DNA from 2 places in the Agrobacterium fabrum str. C58 genome. Region 2 is predicted to be linked to the other one. Evidence: predicted binding sites of a transcription regulator. Region 2 holds the regulator's gene; the other holds the start of a gene.
The links. Region 2 encodes PhoB, which activates phosphate uptake and scavenging genes when phosphate is short. Its sites were predicted from a motif close to TGTCATNNANCTGTCAT; they were not measured.

Region 1: ATU_RS00810 (DUF1045 domain-containing protein) is a predicted target of PhoB. The motif match lies at 1,039-1,055, and genes of this name have one in related genera.

What each region holds. Positions count from the first base shown of each region.
Region 1 covers NC_003062.2:173,865-179,317, forward strand. Annotated here, with positions in the region: gene ATU_RS00805 (alpha-D-ribose 1-methylphosphonate 5-triphosphate diphosphatase) at 1-252, opposite strand, end outside; gene ATU_RS00810 (DUF1045 domain-containing protein) at 249-947, opposite strand; gene phnE (phosphonate ABC transporter, permease protein PhnE) at 1,222-2,571, opposite strand; gene phnE (phosphonate ABC transporter, permease protein PhnE) at 2,571-3,557, opposite strand; gene phnD (phosphonate ABC transporter substrate-binding protein) at 3,628-4,533, opposite strand; gene phnC (phosphonate ABC transporter ATP-binding protein) at 4,619-5,453, opposite strand, start outside.
Region 2 covers NC_003062.2:419,706-425,158, reverse strand. Annotated here, with positions in the region: gene ATU_RS02055 (aspartate aminotransferase family protein) at 1-1,130, opposite strand, end outside; gene ATU_RS02050 (GcrA family cell cycle regulator) at 1,562-2,095, shown strand; gene phoB (phosphate regulon transcriptional regulator PhoB) at 2,387-3,070, opposite strand; gene phoU (phosphate signaling complex protein PhoU) at 3,103-3,828, opposite strand; gene pstB (phosphate ABC transporter ATP-binding protein PstB) at 3,925-4,740, opposite strand; gene pstA (phosphate ABC transporter permease PstA) at 4,755-5,453, opposite strand, start outside.

The DNA.
Region 1 (5,453 bases), 250 kb from region 2:
CTGTGCATCATGGGCCTGAATGGCGGCGATCTTGTCCCAGATCACGCCCGGACGTGGTGAGTAGTGCTGTTCCAGATGGTCGGTATGCAGTTCCACCAGACCGGGGATAAGGAAATCGCCTTCGAGGTCTTCTCCGGTTTTGGAAGCACCTTCGCTGATATCGGCAATCTTGCCGTCACGGATCAGAACGGATCCCAAAATAATATCGTCTTCCAAAACGATACGGGCATTGGACAGGGCGTGCTCGGTCATGGGTTCGCATCTTTCTTTGGCTGCTGGCCAAGCGGGTGCCAGCGATGAACGGTAAATGGCGCGCCGCGCGTTTCTTCAATGAATAAAGCGAGGCCGGAAATGGCGAGAGGCTGATCGACGAATTCGGCAAACCGGGTCGAGAGAATCTCTTGCATGGCGGGCTGCTCTTCCTCGTCGATACGGCCGGTCAGCGTCATGTGAAAACGGAAGTCATCCATGACATGCGGATAACCCCAGAGAGAGAGATTTTGTCGCTGGCTTTCCGTCAGCATTTGCGGCCGCCGGCGGGCAATATCGGTCTCGGACAGGGGCGCGCGGAACCGATCGAAGTGATCAACGACCTCTGCGGCAAAATCCTGCAGCGGCTGGTAAACGCGATCCGGGACCAGCGCGAAAAACGGCCCAAGCGCGCCGACGACGACGCGTGGGATCTCGAAGGCGGACTGATTGGCCGCGAAATCTTCGACCGCTGCGAGCAGCTCGGCCTCGCTGTATTTTTCGGCGAGCTCGAAAGGTGCTTTCAGGGTCGCGTGGAAACCGTAACGGCGCGGTTCCTCCGTCAAATCGGCATAGTCGTCGTGGTCGTCATGCAACGTGCCGGAAAACGCATTGCGGCCCAGCCAGCGCGACGCTGCTTCAGTCAGCGGATGATCTTTAGCCGGAGAAAAATAGATGGCGTAGCGCACGGCAAGCACTCTTCGGTGTCATGAAAACCAGGGATGAGAAGCTATTTGGCGTGACTCGCCCGCTTCCCGCAAGGTCAGGAGTGCGAGGTAATCGCTTTCCGTGACAGAATGATGATGCAGATGGAAAAAAGCGCATTCAAAACGCGGCAAATCTTCCGAACGCGCTGAAGTCGTAGAGGGAGATGGTGAGGAGATATGGCCAGCGCAAACCAGGACTGCGTGAGCGTGCGCGGTGCGGGATAACGAACGTCATCGCGACTTTCGTTATCCCGCCCGCTTGGGCCTAGTGCTGTGTTTTACCGATCAGGCGCGAACGCAGCGAATTGGAAATATGGTCGAACAGGAAGACGACGAAGAGGATGAGCAGGACCATATAGGCGACCTTGTCCCAGTCGGCATTGGTACCCATCGCTTCCAGCAGTTTCAGGCCGATGCCGCCGGCACCCACCGCACCGATGATCGTGGCGGAGCGGGTATTGCTTTCCCAGAAATACAGCGATTGGGAAATGAAGACCGGCAACACCTGCGGCAACACGCCGAAGCGGTTGACCGCAATCGGGGATGCGCCGACCGACTTGACGCCCTCGCGCTGCTTGTCGTCGACATTTTCCAGCGCCTCGGCATAGACCTTGCCGAGCGCGCCGGTATCGGTGAAGAAGATCGCGGCAATTCCCGGGATCGGTCCCGGGCCGAAACTGCGGGTGAAGAACAGCGCCCAGATCAGCATGTCGATGGAACGCAGGAAATCGAACAGGCGCTTCATGCCCCAGTTTGCCGCCCTGTTGGCGGTGATGTTGCGCGCTGCGATGAAGGCGAGCGGCAGGGCGACAAGCGTGCCGAACAGCGTGCCGACAAATGCCATGACCAGCGTCTGCATCAGCTTGGACAGGATATCGGCATGTTGCCAGACGCTGTTGTCGAGGAAATCATCGACCATATGGCCGATATTGGAGCGCGCGGGATCGAGCCGCTCTCCCCAGAGCGCGAGAGCCGCAAGCTCGCCATAACCCTTGCCCCAGAATTCAGATTTGGTGTCGAACAGGAAGTTCGCCCATCCAAGGAAGCGGCGCTGTACATAGACCTGGCTGGTGCGGATTTCCGCCTGGCCGGCAAAACCGTAATGCACGAGAACCTTCTTGCCGTCCTGCTGGATTTCGTCGGGCAGGCCCTGCGGCGCGACAACAGCATCGTCGTTGATGATGACGGGGTAGTTCTTGCCGTCGACATAAACATCCACCCGGGTCGGCGTTATATCGAGGCGGTTTTGTGTGCCCGCATAAACGACGCTGTAACCGCCGTCCGGCAGGGGCTGCAGCCAGTCGATCTTCGCATCGGCCGGATATTGCCCGCGGCTCGACCATTGCGGCGCGACCTTGCCGTCTTCGAAACGCAGGCGCGGCTGGGCACGCCAGGAATACCAGTCCTGAATATAGCTGGAAGCGCGATCCCACCGGCCCTGCATGAAAGCCGGGCCGACATTGAAGAAGAAAAAGCAGCCGATGAGATAGGCGGTGGCGACGAGAAGGCCGACGAGCAGACCATATCGTTGCATGAAACTGCGGTTGAACACATGGCGATGTGCAGCCGTCAGCCTCTCGCGCTCGGCGGTGTTGAGAATGAAGCTGGACGACATCAGGCCGCTCCCCGTCCGAATTCGAAGGATTGTTGGCCGATCAGTCTGCGGCGCAGCCAGCTGGAGAACTGGTCGACGGCGATGATGGTGATCAGCAGAAGGATGATGATGGCATAGGTCTTCGAGGCGTGATCGTTTCCGATCGACAGACGGAAGACCTCGCCGATGCCGCCGCCGCCGACGGCGCCGATGATCGTGGAAGCGCGCACATTGATTTCGGCGCGCAGCAGTGCGTAGGAGACGAAATTGGGCAGGACCTGCGGCACGATGGCGAAGCGTACCCGCTCCAGCCAGTTGGCACCGGCGGCACGCAGGCCTTCATCCGGCTTCATATCGGCATTTTCCACGACTTCGAAGAACAGCTTGCCCAGCGCACCAATCGTATGGACCGAAATCGCGATGATGGCGGCGATCGGACCGATCGAGAGGATAGCGGTCAGCAGCCCGGCGACGACGATTTCCGGAAAGGCGCGCAGCACTTCCATCACCCGGCGCACCACCCAGCGCACAAGACCGGCGCCGACGAGATTGGTGGAGGCAAAGAAGCAGAGCACGAAGGCGAAACTCGTGCCGATGATTGTCGAGACAAGGGCGATATTGAGCGTGATGATCAGCTGGTAGATGAAGTGCGGGATGTAGAAACCGTCGGTGATGTAAACGCGATCGGCGACATAATTATATTTCAGCGAACCGTCCGCATAAGGCGACGGCAGGTCGAACATCGCCCGGAAGATTTCCAGCGGACTGTCAGGCACGAAGGTCTTCATGAAATCGAAGAAATAGGGCAGGCGCTCGAAGAACTTGCCTGAATTGGCCGCATTGGCGAAATTCAGGGAGGCGGCGAGGATGACGAGAAAGATCACGAGCGAAATGACGGTATAGATCCGTCGTGTCGCAAGCTGCTGTTGATAATGGCGCATGACCGTCCGGGACGATGCGCTCAACCCCTCGGGTGATAGGGTACCATTGTGCAGTGTGGTCGCCATGCCGCTTTTCCTTTATTGGCAAAAGCGGCGACGCCGCAAGGCACCGCCGCTTCCGAATATGATCTGAGGATCAGCCGCCGATAACGGACTTACGGGCGTCGATGATCGTCTGGTAGAAGGACGGATCGACCTTGATGTAGGCGGTGTTCTTGCCCTGGGTGAAGCCCTGGAAGCATGCGAGGTCCTTCTTTGGCAGTTCCATGAAGAAGTCTTCGACTTTCTGCTTCATCGCGTCGCCGAGCTTGTTGGTGACCATCAGCGGACCGTTCGGGATCAGCGGCGACTTCCAGACCTGAACGATATCGTCCATGTCCAGATTGCCCTTCTTGACCATCTGGTAGAGGTTGCCGGCGGTGTAGCCTTCTTCCCACTTGCCAACGCCCGAACCGAAGGTGGTGCCGACGTCGAACTTCTTGTCGAGAACGGCGAGAACGAGGTTCTCATGGCCGCCGCCGAAACCGGTTTCGGAGAAGTATTCCTTGACCGGAACGCCGGTTTCCTTCGGGATAGCCACGTTCGGAACGAGGAAGCCGGAGGTGGAGTCGGGGTCGGCGAAGCCGATCTTCTTGCCCTTGGCATCAGCCAGCGTCTTGATGCCGCTGTCCTTGCGGGCAACCATGATCGTGTAATAACCGGTCGAACCATCGGCGCCGGCCGTGGTCAGGATCGGGTCGACAGCCTTCGGGTCGGCCAGAGCGATCTTGGCGTAGGAGGATGCGCCCATGGAGGCGATGTCGATGGTGCCGCCGAGCAGGCCCTGGATGACGCCGTTATAATCCGGCGACGGGAAAACCTGAACTTCGGAAACGCCGGTTGCAGCCTTGAGGCCATCGGCAACGCACTTGGTGTTGCGGATCTGGTCGGCTTCGTTTTCGGAACCGTCGAGACCGATGCGCAGAACCTTGACGTCCTGAGCCATGGCGGAACCGGCCAGAACGCCAAGGGCGACTGCCGAAAGAAGGACTTTCTTCAACATGGACTTTCTCCTGTTTCCCGGCGAGCCGGAGTTTGTTGTGAAATGTCGGCCCTTGACGCGGGCGCAAACGATGCTGAGCGGTTCCTCAGAGCCCGGCGAGAGCGAGCGGTTCGGGGCCGGCAGATTGCTGAACCGGACGCGCGGCAAGCTGCGCGCCGGGAATATTGATGCTGGTCGAGGTCATGGTCTCGTCGATGCCGGAGCCTTGAGAATCGGTTCCGTAAATCTCGGTAACGGCGGCAGCCGTCAACTCGGCGGGGGTTCCATCAAAGACGACACGACCCTGAGACATGCCGATGATGCGTTCGCAATAATTGCGCGCCGTATCCAGCGTGTGCAGGTTGGTGATGACGGTGATGCCTTCGCGTTCGTTGATGTCGCGCAGCGCGTCCATCACGATCTTGGCATTGAGGGGATCGAGCGAGGCGATCGGCTCATCGGCCAGCACCATCTTCGGAGACTGCATCAGTGCGCGGGCAATGGCGACGCGCTGCTGCTGGCCCCCGGAAAGCGTACCCGCCGCCTGCATGGCCACATGCTCGATGCCGAGGCGCTCCAGCGCGGCGATCGCCATCAGCCGTTCTTCATGGCTGAAGATGTTGAACAGGCTCAGAGCCGTCGAACGGTGGTTGAGGCGGCCGAGCATGACGTTGGTGAGCACGTCGAGGCGCGGCACCAGATTGAACTGCTGGAAGATCATGGCGCAGTCGCGCTGCCAGGCGCGCAGCGCCGCACCCTTCAGCGACGAGACTTCCGTATCGTTGAAATGAATGGAACCCGAAGACGGATCGACGAGGCGGTTGATCATGCGCAACAGCGTCGATTTGCCGGCGCCCGAGCGTCCGATCACACCGACCATCTGACCCTGCGGTATCTCGACATCAACGGAATCGACCGCAGTGTGCTTGCCGAAACGGCGC
Region 2 (5,453 bases):
GCCTCTTCCGCCGTCGTAACGAGTGGCGGCAGAAGGCGGATGACGTTGTCTCCCGCCGGTACGCCGAGCAGATGTTCCGCACGCATGGCCTGCAGCAGCTCACCCGAGGGAACTCTGGCCTTGATGCCAAGCAGCAGGCCTTCGCCGCGAATTTCCTCGATGACATCGGGATAACGATCCTTCAGCGAGGCAAGCCCCTGGCGGAAAACCAGTGCGACATCACGGACCTTTTCGAGAAAGCCGTCAGCGAGAACGACGTCGAGCACGGCATTGCCGACCGCCATGGCCAGCGGATTGCCGCCATAGGTGGTGCCGTGCACGCCGGCCGTCATGCCGGAAGCGGCATCCGCCGTTGCAAGGCACGCGCCGAGCGGGAAACCGCCGCCGATACCCTTGGCAACCGCCATGATGTCAGGCGCGACACCAGTCTGCTCATAGGCAAAAAATTTGCCCGTGCGGCCAACGCCGGTCTGGACCTCATCGAAAATCAGGAGCAGGTCGTGCTCATCACAAAGCGACCGCAGCAGCTGCAGGAATTCCTTGGCCGGCGCGCGGATGCCGCCCTCGCCCTGAATGGGCTCGATCAGAAGTGCGGCCGTCTCGGCCGTGATGGCAGCCTTCAGCGCATCGACATCACCGAACGGCACCTGGTCAAAACCTTCGACCTTGGGACCGAAACCTTCGAGATATTTCTGCTGGCCGCCGGCGGCGATCGTCGCCAGCGTGCGGCCATGGAAGGCGCCTTCAAATGTGATGATGCGGAACTTTTCCGGATGTCCCTTGGAATAATGGTAACGGCGCGCGGTCTTGATCGCGCATTCCAGCGCTTCCGCGCCGGAATTGGTGAAAAAGACCTTGTCCGCAAATGTCGCTTCCGTCAGTCGCTTTGCAAGCTTTTCCTGTCCGGGCACTTCATAGAGGTTGGAGACGTGCCAGACCTTCTCGGCCTGGGTCTTGATCGCTTCCACGAGGTGCGGGTGGGCGTGGCCCAGCGAGTTGACCGCAACGCCGGCCGCAAAATCCAGATATCGCTCGCCGCTTTCCGTGAAAAGCCAGACGCCCTCGCCTCGCTCAAAGCGCAGGGGGGCTCTTGCAAACGTATCGAACAATGGCGCGGCGGCTTCGGCCATGGCTGTATCACTCCTTGCGCGGACGCGCTGTCAGACGGTTGTCAATAGGCTCTGAGGGTTATCCCTCGCCTGAAAATCAAAAATGCCGCCTTGCGGCGGCACCGGCACTATTGTCAGTTCGCCTGCCGATGTCAACAAAAGTCCGCATTTGCCGGGCGTCTCAAGCAGTAGTAGATGGAAGCTTTCGAGGCCCAAGGTGTTGCCTTTCAGACTCAACTCACCAGCAAGTTGGGGAAAACCGGAAAATCGATTCCAGATGATTCCCCCGACTCTTGCCACGGAGTCGGGCTGGCACTAGGTTAATCGCTAATTACTAGACTGCATTGCGGCGGAACTAGTCACCGAAAATCTGGCGGAAACCACGCTTGCGGCACGCCCGCGGGGCGGAGAGGGATTCTGCCGACAATACACGCGAAAAGCGGAGAAGCGGCATGAACTGGACAGACGAGCGAGTCGAGAAACTCAAGAAATTGTGGGCCGAGGGACTTAGCGCCAGCCAGATAGCAGCGCAGCTGGGCGGTGTCAGCCGTAATGCCGTTATCGGCAAGGTTCACCGTCTCAATCTGCCGGGACGCGTCAAGGCCGGCGGTCCGGTCACTTCGGCGCGTTCCGCGCCCAAGCGCGCCGCCGCCCCTGCCCCGCGCGCGACGAATTTCGCCGGTCGTGTCGGCACGGCACCGGCCCGGATCCTGACGCGTTCCAACGCGGCAACGGCTCTTCAGGAAGAGATCGGCGTCGAGACTGCAGAAGTTCTCGATTACGTTCCTTCCAGAAACGTCGTCACCCCGATTTCCCGTCGCCTGACGCTGACGGAACTGACGGAGCGCACCTGCAAGTGGCCGGTCGGCGACCCCTTGAAAGATGATTTCCATTTCTGCGGTTGTGAAGCGCTGGAATCTTCGCCCTATTGCAAGTTCCATGCGAAGCTCGCCTACCAGCCGGTTAGCGAGCGCCGTAAGGCTTGAGTGTTGCGGCACGCATTTGACACTCAAAAACTACGGGCTTTCGGGCCCGTTTTTTTGTGACAAAAGTATCGCGCTTCCCGGTCAGCGACAGCAGAGCGTCAAGGCTTTCCTCACCGCCGTCGGGTTTCGCCCGGCAATCCGGATTTCTGCGAGCCATCGGCAAGTTGTCAAAGGGATGATGCTGTCGTCTTTGCGGAAGGTTCAAAATGAAAAGGCCCGACACCATTCCGGTTTCGGGCCTTTCGATTTTGGAGTATGTCGCGCTGAAAGGAACCGTCAGTTCGGTTCCTCTCAGGCTTCCATCGAATATCCGGCACCACGCACGGTGCGGATGACATCCTGCATATGGGAGAAATTGAGCGCCTTGCGCAGGCGTCCGACATGCACGTCAACGGTACGCTCGTCGACGTAGATATCGTGGCCCCAGACGCCATCCAGCAATTGCGAGCGGGAGAACACCCGGCCCGGCGAGGTCATCAGGAACTCCAGCAGGCGGAATTCCGTCGGGCCGAGGCGCACTTCGCGGCTTTTGCGGTGAACGCGATGGGTCTCGCGATCCAGTTCGATATCACCACATTTCAGCACCGAAGACAGAACCTCGGGACGCGCCCGGCGCAGCATGGCCTTGACGCGGGCCATGAGTTCCGGCGTCGAGAACGGCTTGACGACATAATCGTCGGCGCCGGTGGCAAGGCCACGAACGCGCTCGCTCTCTTCGCCACGCGCCGTCAGCATGATGATGGGCAGGCGTTCCGTTTCCGGCCGCATTCTGAGCCTCCGGCAAAGTTCGATGCCGGAGACGCCAGGCAGCATCCAGTCCAGGATGAGAAGATCCGGAATACGCTCCTGCAACCTGATTTCCGCCTCGTCGCCACGGGGTATCGTGTCGACGTCGTATCCCTCAGCCTCGAGATTGTAACGAAGCAGGACGCTCAGCGCTTCCTCGTCTTCCACAACTGCAATCTTCGGCACCATATGCTAACTCCGCACAAGCCTCTGCCTGTCTGTTACTCGGTCACCGAACCGAGCGTGTTGGAACTGTCGTCCTTCGGACGCTCGCCCTCCGGCTGGCTGCCGGTGGCCATGTAATAGATCGTCTCGGCGATATTGGTGGCGTGGTCGCCGATACGCTCGATGTTCTTGGCGCAGAACAGAAGATGCGTGCAGGTGGTGATATTGCGCGGATCTTCCATCATGTAGGTCAGAAGCTCACGGAAGAGCGACGTATACATGGCGTCGATTTCCTCGTCGCGCTCGCGGATGGCATTGGCCTTCTCGGCGGATCGGGTGGAATAGACGTCAAGCACTTCCTTGAGCTGCACCAGCGCCAGTTCCGACAGATGCTCGATGCCACGGGCGAGCTTGCGCGGAACGCCGGTTCCGGCAACCGCAATGACGCGCTTGGCGGTATTCTTGCCGAGATCACCGACGCGCTCCAGGTCAGCGGCAATACGCAGGGTGCCGATGATTTCGCGAAGGTCAGCCGCCATCGGCTGGCGTCTGGCGATGGTGACAATCGCCTTGTCGCCGATTTCGCGCTCAGCGTGGTCAAGAATGGTATCGTCCGAAATGACTTTCTGCGCGAGCGCAGCATCGGAATTCACGAGCGCACGCACGGCGTCGCCGCACATCTGCTCGGCAAGACCGCCCATTTCGGCGATACGACGCGTCAGAAACTTCAGTTCATCATCATAGGCAGACAGAATATGCGAATGGGTCGTTGTCTGTGTCATGGTCTAGTCCTCCGGCTTGGCCTGCATGCGCGTGCCCGGAAGCGGGCACGGCAGAGGCACCAGTCTTGTTCGGTTTCGAGAAAGCGCCGGCCAGGATCAGCCGAAGCGGCCCATGATGTAGTCCTGCGTGCGCTGGTCGTCCGGATTGGTGAACATCTTGTCGGTTTCGTTTTCTTCGACAAGGTGACCAAGGTGGAACATGGCCGTGCGCTGGGAAACACGCGCCGCCTGCTGCATGGAGTGCGTGACGATGACGATCGTGTAATTGGTGCGCAGTTCGTGGATCAGTTCCTCGACCTTGGCGGTCGCGATCGGGTCCAGCGCCGAGCACGGCTCGTCCATCAGGATCACTTCGGGGCTGACGGCAACTGCGCGGGCGATGCACAGACGCTGCTGCTGACCGCCGGAAAGGCCGGTGCCGGATTCCAGCAGACGGTCCTTCACTTCGTTCCAGAGACCGGCCTTCTGCAGGCTATGCTCGACGATCTGGTCCATATCCGCCTTGTTGCGGGCGAGACCGTGGATACGCGGACCATAGGCGATGTTTTCGTAAATCGTCTTCGGGAAGGGGTTCGGCTTCTGGAACACCATGCCGACGCGGGCACGAAGTTCCACGACATCGATCTGCTGATCGTAGATATCGTCGGTGTCGAGCGTGATCTTGCCGGTTACCCGGCAACCGTCGATCGTGTCGTTCATGCGGTTCAAGGTGCGCAGGAAAGTGGATTTACCGCAACCGGACGGGCCGATAAGTGCAGTCACCGTGTTTTCGCGGACATTGAGGTTCACGTCGTAAAGCGCACGCTTTTCGCCGTAATAAACCGAAACGTCCTTGCCGATCATCTTGTATGAGACTTCATTCATTTTCTTGTCCAGCGCCTTTTCAACTGCTGCTTCCGACAACATGTTCATTGCTCAATCTCCCTCTACCAGCGCCGTTCGAAGCGGCGACGCAACAGGATTGCGCCAACATTCATGACGATGAGGAACAGAAGCAGGATGATGATAGCGCCAGATGTCCTTTCGACAAAGGCGCGCTCGGCTTCGTTCGCCCACATGTAAATCTGCACCGGCAGGGCCGTGGACGGATCCATCGGCGTTGTCGGATAATTCGCAACGAATGCCACCATGCCGATCAGCAGCAGCGGCGCCGTTTCACCCAGAGCGTGGGCGAGACCGATGATGGTGCCGGTCAGGATGCCGGGCATGGCGAGCGGCAGCACATGATGGAAGATCGTCTGCATCTTGGAAGCGCCAAGCCCGAGGGCTGCGGCACGGATCGACGGCGGCACGGCCTTGAGGGCAGCACGCGTCGCGATGATGATCGTCGGCAAGGTCATCAGCGTCAGGACGAGACCGCCGACCAGCGAGGCCGAGCGCGGAAAGCCCATGAAGTTGATGAAGACGGAAAGCCCGAGCAGACCGTAAACGATCGAGGGAACAGCCGCGAGATTGTTGATATTCACCTCGATGAGATCCGTCAGGCGGTTCTTCGGGGCGAATTCCTCGAGATAGATGGAGGCCGCAACACCGATGGGCAACGCCAGCACCAGCACGATCAGCATCATGTAGAAAGAACCGATCAGCGCCACGCCGACACCCGCCGCTTCCGGACGGCTCGAGGC